One region of the Tissierella sp. QWL-11 genome, then DNA from elsewhere that is predicted to be linked to it. Evidence: riboswitches for the same ligand, from Rfam matches in the RefSeq annotation. Region 1 holds a riboswitch; the other holds the start of a gene.
What was found. A riboswitch is a leader RNA that binds a small molecule or an ion and turns the genes downstream of it on or off. The one in region 1 is predicted to bind cobalamin.
Positions count from the first base shown of each region.

Region 2: it holds a riboswitch for cobalamin, as region 1 does, so the genes downstream of both, AC4PG3_RS03855 (CGGC domain-containing protein) here and AC4PG3_RS01635 (InlB B-repeat-containing protein) in region 1, are expected to answer to the same signal.

Region 1 covers NZ_CM178750.1:338,261-346,451, forward strand. The annotation lists gene AC4PG3_RS01620 (ABC transporter permease) at 1-890, shown strand, start outside; gene AC4PG3_RS01625 (hypothetical protein) at 1,023-1,868, opposite strand; gene AC4PG3_RS01630 (nitroreductase family protein) at 2,123-2,329, opposite strand; cobalamin riboswitch at 2,515-2,690, shown strand; gene AC4PG3_RS01635 (InlB B-repeat-containing protein) at 2,883-8,191, shown strand, end outside.
Region 2 covers NZ_CM178750.1:790,077-798,267, reverse strand. The annotation lists gene AC4PG3_RS03865 (FecCD family ABC transporter permease) at 1-755, opposite strand, end outside; gene AC4PG3_RS03860 (ABC transporter substrate-binding protein) at 758-1,783, opposite strand; gene AC4PG3_RS03855 (CGGC domain-containing protein) at 1,804-2,124, opposite strand; cobalamin riboswitch at 2,235-2,374, opposite strand; gene AC4PG3_RS03850 (rhomboid family intramembrane serine protease) at 2,516-3,091, shown strand; gene AC4PG3_RS03845 (diguanylate cyclase) at 3,146-4,669, opposite strand; gene AC4PG3_RS03840 (LapA family protein) at 4,692-5,051, opposite strand; gene AC4PG3_RS03835 (mechanosensitive ion channel family protein) at 5,201-5,995, opposite strand; gene AC4PG3_RS03830 (signal peptidase II) at 6,118-6,654, opposite strand; gene AC4PG3_RS03825 (ABC transporter ATP-binding protein) at 6,932-7,570, opposite strand; gene AC4PG3_RS03820 (ATP-binding cassette domain-containing protein) at 7,554-8,191, opposite strand, start outside.

The DNA of each region.
Region 1 (8,191 bases):
AAAATAATAAAATAGATATAAGACTAGTTGGTGGGGATGAAAATTATATAAAAATAGAAAAAGTAAATATAATCAAAGGTAGATATTTAGTGGATGCAGATGTGAAAGGCAAAAGAGCTGTGGCTATTATAGATAAAGAAATGGCCTTAGACTTATTTGGTAGAACAAATGTATTAGGAGAAAGTATTAATATAGAAATTAGAGAAAGTAATATTTCATTAGTTATTATTGGTATTTATGAAAAACCAAAGAGTACTCTTCAAAATTTAGGAGGGGAATCCCTGGCTAATGTTTTTGTACCATTTACAACTTTAGAAAAATTGATGAACATGGGAGATTTAATTTGGAGTATGGATGTTAGTATTAGCAAAGAGGCAGATATAGACTCTGTTACAAATAAAGCGATTAACTTGATTGAGAGAAGGCATAGCAATGAAGGAGAAAATAAATATCGCTTTCAAACAGCAGAAGGAGAGTTAGAGTCTATAAATAAAATAACAGGAATTATAACATTAGTTATTGGAGCAATTGCAGCTATTTCTCTTTTAGTAGGAGGAATAGGAGTTATGAATATTATGTTTGTTTCTGTCACAGAGAGAACTCGTGAAATAGGAATAAGAAAAGCAATAGGAGCAAAGAGGAGAGATATTTTGCTACAATTTCTAATAGAATCTGTTATTGTATCAGGGATTGGAGGAGTAATTGGAACTGTTATAGGTGTGAGTTTAGCCTCTATTATATCAAGCTTTATTAAAATACCTCCTAGTGTATCTTTTAAAACTATTATTATTGCTTGGTTTTTTTCAGCTGGTGTAGGTGTATTTTTTGGTATTTATCCTGCTAATAAAGCTTCAAAATTGGACCCTATTGATGCTTTACGATATGAATAATGAATATATCACTCTCAAAAATAGCTATAATTACAACCGCCTTTATAGTATATGAAAAATTAGAATTCCGATACATATATTACAAAGGTATAGAGTACTCAATTCATTGACTTTGAGTACTCTATACCTTTATCATTTTTGCATCAGTAGACCATTAGGTTTTGGTAATTCATTTCCATTTATATGGTTAACTTTACAAAAATATTTAAAAAACCTCTCTGCACTCTCATGTTCTCCAGATTTCTTTTTCAAAGAAATAATATCCTTTAAAATTTGTGCCATCCATATATTGTCAAAATAACGTTGCCTTCCTGAATTCCATGTCATACTATTATGAGAATTTTTATTCATGTAGTAATTCCAAAAAAGCATCTTATCCGATTCTTGTTCTGAAAGACGAAGTTTGTATTCTGGATTAGCTAGAATATATCCATCATCACATGTCTGCCCATCAAAACCTTCAGCTGCCATAAATACACCTAAGATGCGTCTATCTCTTTCTGGCATATCAGGTTCTCTCCTAGTTAAAAGACATCCGCTTTTCCAATTTATTCGAGCTAGTCGTCTTGGCTGTCCTTTGCTTTTCCCATTTTCAACTTTTCCTATAAAAATTTTACCTTCTGTAAAAATTTTATCCTCTTCTTCTGTTTTACACCAGAATACAGATTGTTGTCTAGAATGGTTTTTATTACTTTGAATAGGTTTTTTATTCTTTGAGATGTTTTGAAGTTTCTGTTCTAAGTTTTTTTCTTTTTTTAGTCTTAATTCTTTTTTCTTTACTTCTTCTTTTTGAATTTGTATCTTTACTAAATTAGCCGCTTTTTGATCAACAAGAGTTATATATTTTCTGAATACATCAGGGAAAACGAATTTTTTGGAGCCTGATTTGAAATTTATTTTTACATAATTACCATTACAACTAGTAATGATTCCTTTACCAAAAGTCTTATGTATTACTTTTTTATCAACTAAATGCATTAATTTATACACCTCCATTTCACATATGTAATCTTTTGTTGACGTCATTTTATTGTATCTATATTTAACTTATTCTTATTAATATTATAACACTAAAAGTAAAATAGTTCAAATTTTGTATTGACACAATTGTGGCTTTTGTTATATAATATATTATTTATATAATTAAAAGATATATGTAATTTATCTAGTTTCTAAGTTGTTAAATTATATGGAAGGATTTACTCCTCATTATAATACACAGGAACCTTGTCCTATTTTTGACCTCCAGTCAAATTTGCAATTTTTTTCTTGGTTTCTTTATCTTTTATGACTATAACACTCCGTTGCTGCCCATTTATAGAGGAAGGAGCAAACTGAGTACTTTTAAGGATTTTGTCTAAATCTTCACTTTTTACATCTTTATCTTTATATTTTCTAATAGATACATGATTTGATACAACTTCATAAACTTTATTCATATTATTTTCCTTTCTATTTTTAATTATATATCTTTCAATTCATTTATACACATATTTAATGTAAACTAATCTTATTGTAGTACTATTTAGAATTTATTATATAAATAGAAAATTTTGTAAATTTATTTTTAGTATGAAGTAATGTCAAAATAAACCTTGAAATATATTTAAAATTGTATATAATTGTTGATAGAATAGATTTACAATTTAATACTACATTATGCTTAAGAGATGGAATCAGGTGTAAATCCTGAACAAACCGGTTACTGTGATGCGGAGTAAACTTCAAATGCCACTTAAAGGGAAGGCGGAGGGAACTATGAAGCTAAGTCAGAATACATACTTAAACATTTTAGTATAGTTATTTTCCTGGATATAGAATAACTACTATAGAGTCGTGCAATTTAAACATAAACTTTTAATTTACATAAGTAAATGACATCTATATTCCATGGAATATAGGTGTTTTTTAATGATTTTATTTAATAGAGGGGAATGCAAAGCATGCAAAAGAATCTAATGTCAAATTAGATTACTTTAGAGGAGGAGTTTGATGAAGAACAAGGGTAAAGCTATAAGTTTAGCAGTGTGTATTGGTATTTTAAATGCTCAAATGGCAGCACCTTATTATACCACTATAGCTAGTGCACAGGGAATTACAGAAGAAGTAGATACTAATTCAGAAAATGATTATTCTGAATTAGGGAACTCAGCAAGTGATGACCATGGGAAACAAGACAATGCAGATTCAGAATTAGACAAAGAAGGGACAAGCAAAGAAGGAAACGCTGAAACTGAATCTGACGATTTAAAAGACAATAATGATAATGAAGAAGGGCAATCAGTTGAGGAAGGAGAAGAGACAGAGGAACCAGAAGAAGACCCAGAAGAGGAACCAGAAGAAGACCCAGAAGAGGAACCAGAAGAAGACCCAGAAGAGGAACCAGAAGAAGACCCAGAAGAGGAACCAGAAGAAGAACCAGAAGAAGACCCAGAAGAGGAACCAGAAGAAGACCCAGAAGAGGAACCAGAAGAAGACCCAGAAGAGGAACCAGAAGAAGACCCAGAAGAAGAACCAGAAGAAGACCCAGAAGAAGAACCAGAAGAAGAACCAGAAGAGGAACCAGAAGAAGACCCAGAAGAGGAACCAGAAGAAGACCCAGAAGAAGACCCAGAAGAAGACCCAGAAGAGGAACCAGAAGAAGACCCAGAAGAGGAACCAGAAGAAGAACCAGAAGAGGAACCAGAAGAAGAACCAGAAGAAGACCCAGAAGAGGAACCAGAAGAGGAACCAGAAGAAGAACCAGAAGAGGAACCAGAAGAAGAACCAGAAGAGGAACCAGAAGAGGAACCAGAAGAAGAACCAGAAATACCTGAAGAATTGGATGAAATTTTATTGAAATTTGAATTATTAGATTCCGATTATAAAGGAGAATTACCTGAAAAGGTATCTAGAGAGAATCTAGAAGAAGTATTAAAAAAAATAGGTGAAAATCTGATAAAAGAAACAGATGAAGATATTTTCTTTTCAGTATTTGAAGGTTGGTATGAAGATGAAGCTTTGGAAACTAAGCTTGAAATAGATGAATTAGAAGAGATAGAAAATTTAATATTATATCCTAAATGGGAAGATGTTAAGGAGATAAAAGTTAAATTTCATAATTACTCTAAAATAGATATTTTTCTTCCTGATGATAGAGTAATATCCAAGGGAGAAACTATTGAAATAGAAGAATTAGATCAGAATATACAAGGTTTTACACTTAAAGATTCAGATAAACTCTGGGACTTTGAAGAAGATAAAATAGAAAATAATCTTGAAAGTCTTGAAGATATGAATATTTTAAATTTATTTGCTAAATTAAACTTAGACATAAATATAACAGAATCTTTATCTAAGGGCGGAGACTATAAATTAAAAGGAAAAATATCTTCTGGAGAAGAAGCTAAACTTTTGATAAATCCAGATCTTGGATTTATGGTTGAACAGGTTAAAGTTAAAGATTCAAAAGGAGACATAATAGCTGAAGGAAATAGTGTAGAAGTATTAGAATTCATAGTACCTGAGGAGTCTATGGAAATAGAAATTACATTTATGGAAAGGCCAGAATCTGTAGAAGAGTTAAATATTTCTATCCATGGAAATGGTGGTAAATTTGTAATTGAAGATAAAGAAGAAGAATTACATGAATTTAAAACAGACTATTATACTAATGTAGAAATATTAAATGAATTAGAAGAGTCTATATATAGAAATATAGATATAGATGAATCATTTAAAATTTATGATTTTAAAGGTTGGTTTTTAGACAAGGATGCCACTGAAAAGTTTGATCCAAATATTAAATTAACAGAAGATACGGAAATCTATGCTGGGTGGAAAGTTACTGAAACAGATGAGTTAAACATTAGATTTAATTCTAACCTCAAAGATGATGAAGGGATAGAACTTCCTAAGAATCAAACTTTCAAAGTAGATGCTATAGAATTAGAAGAACCAGAAGAGATAAAATATATAGATAAAGACTTTGATGAATATACTTCAAAAGGCTGGGCTTTAACAGACATAGAAGAAGAAAAAGATAAGCTTTGGAATTTTGAAACTGATAAAGTGGAAGATAATTTATATGCTTTAATAGGTAAAGATGGAAAAGCTTATTTAGATTTATATGCTAGATGGGATGTAATAGACTTATTTGAAACAGGAACTAAAGCAGAACCTTTTGAGATAAAGTCTGCAGATGCATTGGTAGCACTATCTAAGAAAGTTAACAAACAAAAAAGCTATGAAGATAAATATTTTTCAATAGTTGATAATATAGACTTATCTAATAATAAAGAATTTAAAGCAATAGGAAATAAAGATAATTTCTTTAGTGGAAATATTAAATCAGAAAAAGTTAAAGTGAAAGTACCAGAAACATCAGAAGAAGATAAAAAAGAGGAAGACAATTCATTTACTGAAGAAGATTTGGAAAATAAGGTGGAGGATTCAGAGGAAGTTTTAAATGAAGAAGAAAGTTTAGATAATGACTCCAAATTTGAAGAAGAGAAAGAGAAGGAAGAAGACGGAGAGGATGAATCAGAAAAGGAAATAGAGTCTAGTGATGATCATTATAAAATAGTGGGATTAGATATAAACACTAATGAAGATTATGTTGGATTATTTGGACATATAAAAAATGCTAAACTGGAAAATATAATAGTTGAGGGAAATGTGAAAGGGAAGAATTATGTAGGCGGTATAGTAGGTTCAGTAGGAGAAGATAGTAAACTTGACAATGTAATATCTAGAGTTAAAGTATTTGGTGAAGAAAATGTAGGTGGAATTATAGGTTCTACTGATGACAAAGTAAATATAAAAAATGCTAAAAACGAAGAAAATGTAAAAGGAAAGAAGAATGTAGCTGGAATAGTAGGATATTTAGGAGAAAATTCATCTGTAAAAAATTCTAGTAATATGGAAGAAGTATCCGGAGATGAAAATATAGGTGGTATAGTAGGTTCATCTGGAAACTCTGTAAATCTATATGATGTTAATAACAACTCCGATAAAATACTCGGAGATAAAAAAGTAGGCGGGATTGCAGGACATTTAGAAGAGGAGTCAGTAGTAGAGTATTCAAGAAATACGGCTAAAGTATTTGGAGATAGAAAAGTATCTGGTATAGTTGGATCAAGTACTAATGCTCTAACAATAAAAGATTCTTCCAATGCAGGAGATATATCTGGAGAAAAAGAGATAGGTGGAGTTTTAGGATATTCAGAATCATCTATAAAGGAAATAAAAGACTCATATAATACAGGTAATATTACAGGTACAGGAACACAAATTGGTGGAGTAATTGGCTTAATAGATTATAAAACAAATAAAAGAAGTAAAATATCAAAGGTCTATAATACGGGGGACATTGATGGTGGAGAATATACTGGAGGTATTTTAGGTGGTAAATATGGAGAGGTCACTGGTATAAATATTGAAAAAAGTTATAATGAAGGAAATGTATCTGGAGGTAGCAATGTAGGGGGACTAGTAGGATTCCTACCAAAGGCTTCTTATATAACAGATTCCTACAATATAGGGAAAATTACTGGTGGAAACAAAGTAGCTGGTATAGCAGGTGAAGTTTACTATAAAAATTCTCATATTGAAGTAAATTCAACTTATATTAGGGATTCTTATAATTATGGTTTAATAAAGGGAAGCAAAATCGGAGCAATTGTTGGAGATGGGTATACAGATAAGAACAAAAATAATTTCTATTTAGATTCAAGTGTATCTGATATAAATGATGATGTAGATAGCTTGAAATCTAAAAGTGAATCTGAGTTTAAATTAGGAGAAGTAGCTTACTTTTTAGATTTAAAAGCAAATAGGCTTAGGAAAGGTTTATGGAGTCAAGGTGATGAGTATCCCGTATTTTCAGATAAAGATAACAAAGCAGTCTATAAAGTAGATTTAGATATTAAAGGATTTAGTAATGGTGATGTTGTATTTGATAAGCAATACGTTAATGGGAAAGATAAAGTAGAAATCTATGCTAAAGCAAAAGATGGATATATTCTGAAATTTATAAATATCAAAGATAGTAAAAATAATGACTATGATATTATCATATCAGGAGATAATTATTCTTTTAATATGAAGGAACAAGATGTGAAAATATATGTAGAATTTATTGAACAGCCAATAGAAGCTGAGTATACTGTTGACTTTAAAGTAGGTGGACAAACCTACCATAGTGAAAAGGTTAAAGCTGGTAAGAGAGTTAATCTACCAGAAGAACCTGAAAAAGAAGGATTAAGCTTTATTGGATGGTATTTGGGAGAAGAAAAATATAATTTTACAAATGCAGTGTTACAAGATTTAGTTCTGGAAGCTAAATTTCAAGAAGCAGATCAAGTTGAAGTTAGATTTGATACTAATATTCCAGAAACTCAAGAAGGAACAAAAGAGATTGAAACTGTAAAGATTAAAAAAGGAAATACTATTGCAAAACCAGTTGATCCAATAAGAGAAAGTACAAATAGAATGTTAATATATGAATTCAAAGGCTGGTTTACAGAAAAAACAGATGGAGAGGAATGGAAATTTTCTGATGCTGTAGAAAATAATATGACTTTATATGCTCAATGGGGAGAAAAATTTGAAATACCTGATGAATTTGTATTTGAAACAGCTGAGGAGCTTAAAGCTTTGGCAGATAGTGTAAATGCTAACGATACCCATGAGGGAAAAACTTTTTATTTAGGAAACGACATTGATTTAAATGAATTAGAAGAACCATGGGAAGCCATAGGTTACCATAAACATAAGCAGATAGATGTACCTGGTGGAAATGGTAGTAAAAAGGTAGAGAATGGTAGTATAGTATTTGATGGTACCCTTGATGGAAAAGGATATAAATTGACTTTACAATCAGAACAGTTATATCCCTTTATAGGTGCAATTGGTAAAAATAGTGAAATTACAAATTTAAAGATTTATGGGAAAATGGCAGCAAAACCTGAAAGAAGAAGTTTTGGAGGTTTGGCAGGATATAGTTATGGTGATATCAATAATGTAGATGTGGAACTAGATCAAGAAGATAGGAATGCTGTATCTTACGGTCAATTATCAGGAGGTTTAGTAGGTGGAAACTATGGAGATATAGATAATGTCACTGTTAAGGCCTATATGAAAGTTAAGGCTGGAAGTCATGTTGGATTGGGAGGTTTGGCAGGAGTAGCACAACCTGGAAAGGTAGAAAATATAACTATTAAATCCGGAAGCTATTTTGAATTTTCCTCTGTTGGCTCTCCGATTGCTTGTGTAGGAGGAGCCATAGGTAATGTTTTTGGAAGGGTAAGTAATGGAGATTA
Region 2 (8,191 bases), 450 kb from region 1:
CCTAAAGTGATAGACACATCATCTCCTAAAAGCATCAAATTCAATGTCCTATACTGAGTTATAAAAAAAATAGTAGAAACTATTACTACTGGAAGAACTAATCTTATATTTTCCCAACTAGCTCCTGCAAGGCTTCCCATAAGCCAATATGTTATGTTTTTTATCCCTTCTTTGTTTTTAGAAAAATAAATTATAAAACTAGAAAAGGAAGAAGTTAATGTGCTAAGTGCCATTCCTGACAATAAAAGTTTTGTAGAATTTGCCCTTCCCTTTATATTTGACATAGATATAACAAGTAATGAGATTATAAAAGCACCTATAAAAGCCGATATTCCTACATAATTTGGTCCAAGGGATATTCCAACTCCAAGCATTATAGCAAGAGTGGCTCCAAAGGAAGCACCTGATGATATACCCAATATAAATGGATCTGCCAAAGGATTTTTTACTATTGCCTGCATAACCACCCCTGACACAGATAGGCCCATGCCAACTCCAATTGCTAAAATAATCCTAGGTAGTCTTATAAACCAAATTATATCTACTATCGAAGCACTAGGAAGTGTATCTACACTTCCTAGTGAAAAGGCCTTATAAATTATCACCCTATAGATATCTGATACAGATATTTCAACAGACCCCATTGTAACTGCTATGAATACCGAAATCACAAGGGAAACAAAAAGTAATATCCAAGTAATTATATAGATAGGAGTGCTTTTAAATATTCCTTTATTATTTAAATGTTTGTCCATTTCTATTTTTGAAGGTCAGGATATAGACCATTGCTAATTGATACTATCCCATCTAAAGTTCTAATACCACTAGCATAAACCTCACTTAACATTATTGGATATACTCTTTTATTTTTTACAGCTGAAATACTAGAAATGGAAGGATTATTCATAATTTTTTCTAGGGCAGCTTTTTCTACAACAGAATCACCATAATAAACTGTAAATATAACTTCAGGGTCTAAATTTACTAAGTCTTCAGCCCCTATTCGACCATTCTCACGAGCTACTAAGTCGGCTCCTACTAGTGTTGCTATATTTCCACCAATACTATTTTCTCCATATATTCTATAAGTATTATCTGAACCTACTTCTAATATAACAGTTTTTACAGAAGGACTGTCCTTAGAAAATTCCTTTGCCCTTTGAATTTCTTTTTTCATATTGTCTACTATTTCATTAGCCTTTTCTTCTACATTAAATATTTTACCTATATTTAATATATCTTCATATTCATTTTCTAAAGTATCAGGACTTTTTAATCCACTATTTTGTGCCATATAAGTATTTATATTTCTTTCATGCCAAAAATCTACATTTCCTAGTCTTTTCTCGTCAAATAAAGAATACCAACTTAAAATAAAGTCTGGTTCTATACCAAGAACTTCTTCTTTTGTAGGAAGGTTTTCATAGTATTTAATATCTTTAAATGCCTCTTTATATTCATCTTTTACATCATGATCTAAGCCAGATGCAGCAGCTATTTTATCTTCTAATCCAAGGGCTAATAGGGTTTCAATAGAGTTTTGATATATAGCTAGTACCTTTTCAGGTGCTTTTTCAAAAGTAATTTCTACAGGTTTCTTTTGGTAATTATAAGTTGTTATAGTTACAGGATAATGGGAATTTTCATCATCTTGTGCTTCTTCATTCTTTATGTTTTCATTTTGTACTTCATCTTTTTCTTGAGATACTTCTTTTTCATTTGAACAGGCAGTAATACTAAATAACATAGCTACAGCTAATAATAAACTTAAAATTTTTTTCACTTTTCTTGTCTCCTTTAATTTTAGTGCGTTCCTTCTATTACATCTATGTCTAAATCTAGAAACACTTTCTTTATTTCTTCTAAATTATCTTCCTTACATCTAACAGCACAACCCCCTAAGTGAAGTTTTTCAACTTCATTATCTTTAAGTTTTGCTGCTATTTTCTCTAATTTTTCTTCTCCATCTTCAAAACACATATTACAACTAAAAAAAGATAAAAGTTCTGTATCAATATCTTTATAAACTTCAAAGTGCTTATCTTTATTGTTGTAAGCTCTAAAGCAACCCATGGTTGAACATCTTCCACTAGTTTTGCCACACATTCCTATAGCAATTTTCATAGTATTCCCCTTTCAAAAAATCTTCTTTAAATAAAAAAAAACAGCTCCAATTTATATAAATGGGCTGAATAAACAAAGTTTCTCTCTTACCCCCTTTATAATCCGTAAAGTTCTGGCAAACTAAAATAGCTAGGTATTCTGACTTTAATATAATTTTTAAGTACATAAAAGATTATATTTCACAGTGGCGGTACCGTGTGGGATTTTAACCCAACTTCCCCTATAAAAAACTATTTTTATTCTTTAATTGTCTTCATAAGAATAATATATAATATAACATTTGTCAAATCATATTTTCTATAAAGCAATTTAAAGTTTGATATTTCAAGGGTATTATGTAATAATACGATTAAAGAATTTTAATGTAATAATAGAATAGGAGACAAGAATCTTGGAAAGATTAACAGATTTTTATAAGAAAAGTAAAGTAACATTTATATTTCTAACTATAATGATAGTTTATTTTATATTTATAACTTTAAATGGTGGGACTACAAATATTGAGGCACTTATAAAATATGGTGCTCTATTTCCTCCTTTTGTCATGGAATATAATCAATATTATAGATTTATAACTTCAATTTTTATCCATATAGGAATTATGCATATATTTTTTAATGGTTATGCCCTATATATATTTGGACCTCAAATTGAAAGACTTATGGGTGCTAAAAAATATCTATTATTTTTTCTCATAACAGGTATAGGGGGGAACTTAACCACATTTTTCTTTGATTTTGTCTCAATTTCTGCTGGTGCATCAGGAAGTTTATTTGGACTATTCGGTGCTTTTTTATATCTAGTCCATCGCCATAGGGATATGGTTACTCCAGCAGGCAGAAAAAGCATATTAAAACTACTTGGTATAAATTTAATATTGACACTAGCAATACCAAGTATAAGTACTACAGCTCACCTTGGAGGACTTGTAATAGGATACTTGCTTTCTTATATATTCATTAGATAAAATAAAAGATATAAAAGACATTTAATATAGAGTTAAATGTCTTTTATATCTCTCTTATAACAATATACTTACCTTGTTCTTCCCTTTTTCTTTTGATTCATACATAGCTTTATCTGCCCTCTGTAAAACATCACTACAGTTATTGTCACTAGTCTTAAAATAAGAAAAACCTACAGAAGCAGTTATACTGATAGTCTTATCTTCCACTAGAATTTCTTGTTTAGAAATTTCATTTAGTAATTTTTCACCAAATCTCGTTATATCTTCTTCTCTTAATCCTGGGAATATACCTACAAATTCATCTCCTCCCCATCGAATTAAGTGGTCTGAGCTTCTTATAAAATTACTTACTCTTTCTACAACTTCTAAAAGAACAATATCTCCTACTTTATGACCATATTTATCATTTACATATTTAAAATTGTCTATATCTAATATCATAATAGCTGGACTTTTTCCAATTAATCTATACTCCTGAAAAAATAATTTCAAATTCTTCTGGCCACATCTTCTATTAGATGTACTAGTTAATACATCTAAGTTCATTGCCTCTTCTAAAGATTTTGTTGAATTCAAAAAGCTCCTCTTTCCTATTAAATAAAGCACTATAAATCCTATCAATAAAACTATAAAAATATATCTTAATAATCTAGTTATTGTTTTACGAGATAGTGAATAAATTTCTTTATTAACCTTTTCTGTATAAGTATTGATATCATCTAGATGTACACCCATGGCAATTATCCAGTCATATTCCTCATAGAGTTTTGCATAGGTGATCTTTTCTGATATCTGGGAACTATTTAATTTTTTAAAATAATAAGTAAAAAACAACTCCCCATTTTTCTTTATCCCTTCCAATTCCTCTAAATATGGTAAATTACCTTTTATATCTTTCATATTTGTAGATAAATATGTTCCCTCTGTATCACTTAGATTTGGATGGATTCTACGAATTGCATAATTTTCTCCACCTTCATAGTTAATAATCTCATTTACCCATATATAAGAATCATTTGAAAATCTTCGGCTTCTTATTATATCTCCTATTTCTTTTTTTACGATTTCATCTACATAGGTTTTACTAACTCCAAAAACACCTTGAATACTCCCCTTTTCAATTACACCATAAGAAGACATGGAAGATTTGAAGTTTTTTATAGTATTCTCTATGGTTCCCCTGTGCAAATTTAGGGGGTCATATAAGACTTCTCCTGTATTATTGTTCCATAAAAAGGCTGTCCACATTTCAGAATTCAAGTTATTTTCAAAGCTATCTACAAAATTTTTTTCAAATTCTTCATTTTTAAAATCTAATTGATTTTGAAATTCACTTAATTTAAATTCTATATTTTTTTTATAATTTTTACATTTAGATTCTTTTAAGTTATCTATTTCCACAAAAATATTATTTACTGTATCCTTTAAAAAATCTTTTTTCAAATTCATAATTGTCTTTTCAGTTTGCTCTAAATATATTTTTTGGGTCTCATTATGAGATGAAAAATTGAAATACATAACCATTAAAGATATTATGATTGCTACTGAAAGTGTAATAATTGTGTATTTGTTTTTCAATTTTATCTATTCCTTTTAATTTTTATATACTAGAACCATAATCTACTTTTTCTTCTAATTCATTTTTTTCTTCAGTAACTAAATTTAACTCCTCTAATTTAGCTTCAAGTTCATTTTTCTCCTTTGTAAGTTGGTCTACTTCCTTAGATAATTGTTTAATCTTCATATTCTGTTTTATTTGTTTAATAAGTCCTAATAAAAGCACAATTATAGCCCCTACAATTGCAGATATAAGTATTACTACGGCTTGAGATATTGTAAATTGTGCAAGAAAAAACCTAACCTCTACATTCCCTGAATTTTGAATAGCAAATACTGCCACTAAAATAGCAAATATTAAAGAAATAATAAATTTAATTTCTGTATTTACTTTTAATTTCAAAATAATCTCCCCTTTAATAATTTATTTTTAAAACACTATATTGTATAAAGTTATTTATTGTTTTGATTATAGCATATGTGTAAGTGTTTTTTACATAATATTTTTTATTTTTAGTTAAAATAAAAAAAGCAGGATTAACCTGCCTTTTCTTACTTCTCCATATGAATATCCATTTGAGGATATGGTATTGAAATACCCTCCTGGTCAAATCTCTTTTTCACAGTCTCCATTATGTCAAAGTAAACTGTAAAATAATCTGGTGAATTTACCCATGCCCTAACTGTAAATCCTACAGCACTATCCCCATGTTCACTCATCCTTACAAATACATCTGGATCTTTTAGTACTAATGGATGTGAAGTAACAATTTCAGTAAGAACTCTTTTGACCTTGTCCCCATCCTGTTCATATCCTACTCCAAACACCCAATCCACTCTTCTAGTATCTTTTACTGAATAATTTACAATACTTGTATTTGAAAGATCTCCATTTGGTACATAAATCACCTTATTATCAGGAGTTTTCAAAGTAGTGTTTAGAATCTGAATTGACTCCACAGTCCCACTAAATCCATTTGCCTCTATAAAATCTCCCATCTTAAAAGGTCTCAATATAAGAAGAAGTATTCCTCCTGCAAAGTTTGATAATGAACCTTGAAATGCAAGTCCTATTGCGAAGCCTGCTGCAGCTATTATTGCCACAAAGGATGAAGTATCAACTCCAAGTATATTTACTACACTCAATACTAAAAGAACCTTTAAAATCCCACTAACCAATGACATAATAAAGGGTTTTAATGTATCATCAAGCTTTGACTTTTCAATCTGTTTTCCTACCAGCTCAGTTATTTTACGTATTACAATAAGCCCTACAAAGAGTACAATAATAGCAAGTGTAATACTCTTAGCCAGTGGTAAAAGTATTGTTGAATATATTTGTAACATAGACATCCCTCCGCTAACACATATACCCAAAAATAAAATTTCAAATCCTATATATTATTGACATTTACCTATCGAACTTGAACTTACTTGTCAGAATGGTCAACTACTATTTTTCTGCTTTTTTATGATTTTCCTAAAATATACTTAATAAAACCTTTCACTACATTATCATCGATTTGACTTAAAGCTTTGTTTTTCATGAGAACTGATAATATTAGCAATACATTAAAAATATTAATATATACATCTTTTAAGTCAAATGTAAAAAGACCCTTTACTAATATATAATCTAAGCTACCATTCCAAAAAACCTTATCAATCAATGAACATATAGAACCAGAAAATATAAAGGCATACATAGTATTAATAATTTTCTCAGTTTTAAATTGCCTATTTAAATATTGATAAAATAAATATATCAATATACTCATAATTGCTACTACTAAAATATGTATCCATTTACCAACACCTAATTGTAGCATAGAATTAAACCATGAATAGTCTCTATTGAACATAGGCTTAAAGTATAGAAAAGAAGGTAGTATAGTAAATCTTTTATCCAAAAAATTATTATTAATTATAATTTTAATCCCCTGATCTAACATTACTAATATAATTACTCCTAGATATGTATTTTTATTTTTGATTTTCAAATTCATTTTACACCCCATTATATAAATATTTTCTCTACCTTAGACTGTCTAAAAAAATCCATCTTACACCTATAAAACATAAAATAAACCTTATTGATTTATATTTATTATAGCAATTCAAATATTATTTATCCAATTAATATTTATGGGCTTTTCATACATTTAATTATTTAATAAATTTCTAAATATATACAATTAAATAAAAAATAGATAGTTAAGCTTATAATTTTAATAGCCTAACTATCTATCTCTTAAATCTATATTTAAATCTAATCTACTAACTTCAACAATAACAGGATTTACTATTATTTTTATCTTTATTTAACTCATTCATACAATAAATAGTATCACATATCTTATTTAATATGCTTTTTTCATGACTAACTACAATCAATCCTATATTTCTTTTTTTACATATTTTTAGCAATTTATTCCATATTTCTCCTTGGGTAATTCCGTCTAGCATGGTGGTCATTTCATCTGCAATGATGTATTTAGTATTTCTATTTAATGAGCGAACTATGGAAAATCTTTGTAATTCTCCACCAGATAGTTCAATAGGCCACCTGTTCATCCATTCATCCTTTATTCCAAATGTATCTAATAACTCTTTATCTGGGGTATAGCTTTCATTTATTATCTTCTCCATTTTCCATTTTGGATTCATAGATTTTTCAGGATGTTGAAGTATTAATTGTACCTGTTGAAATCCTGCTTTTTTCTTTTTTTCTCCATGAATAAATACTTGTCCTTCACAGGGTTTTTCATAATTTGCTAAAACTTTAGCTAAGGTTGTTTTACCACATCCACTATATCCAGATATTCCTACTACTTCTCCTGGGTTAATAGTCAAATCCACATTTCTAAATAGCCAATTATCCTTCTCATAATAAAATCCTAAATTTCTACATTTTAATGTCATTAAATTCCTCCATCTCTATAAATTCATTTTCAGGTAATGATCTCCATAATAGTTTTGCATATTCAGTTTTTAATTTGCTGCCATTACCTTCAAAAGCTTTTGCTGGTGATGTTTCTATATTTTTTCCATCTTTAAATATAGTTACATTATCACAGATTTTAAGAGCTGACATAATATCATGAGTAATTAACATAACAGCCATACCACTGTCTGCAAATTTTCGAAGTTGCAATAGTATAGTATCTAAAACTTCAGGATGTATACCTGGAGTTGGCTCATCAGCTATAACAAGCTCTACTCCTTTTCTTACACTAGTTGCAAATAAAACACGCCTAAGCATTCCTCCAGATAATTGAAAGGGATACAAATCTCCATCATCTTTGTTCAACCCATAGCTTTCAAATAAATTTTCTTGAATACTTTTAGCTTTTTCCTTAGGTAATCCTATTCTTACTTGATCTTTAACCTTCATAAGAGGATTTAAATAGTTTATTGATTGGGGAATAAAAGCAATCTCACTACCTCTTAATTCTTCAATTAATTCCTGAGACATTTTCCTTTCCTTATAATACATATCTCCCTCTATTGTAGCATTTCTAGGGAGAATACCCATAACAGCAT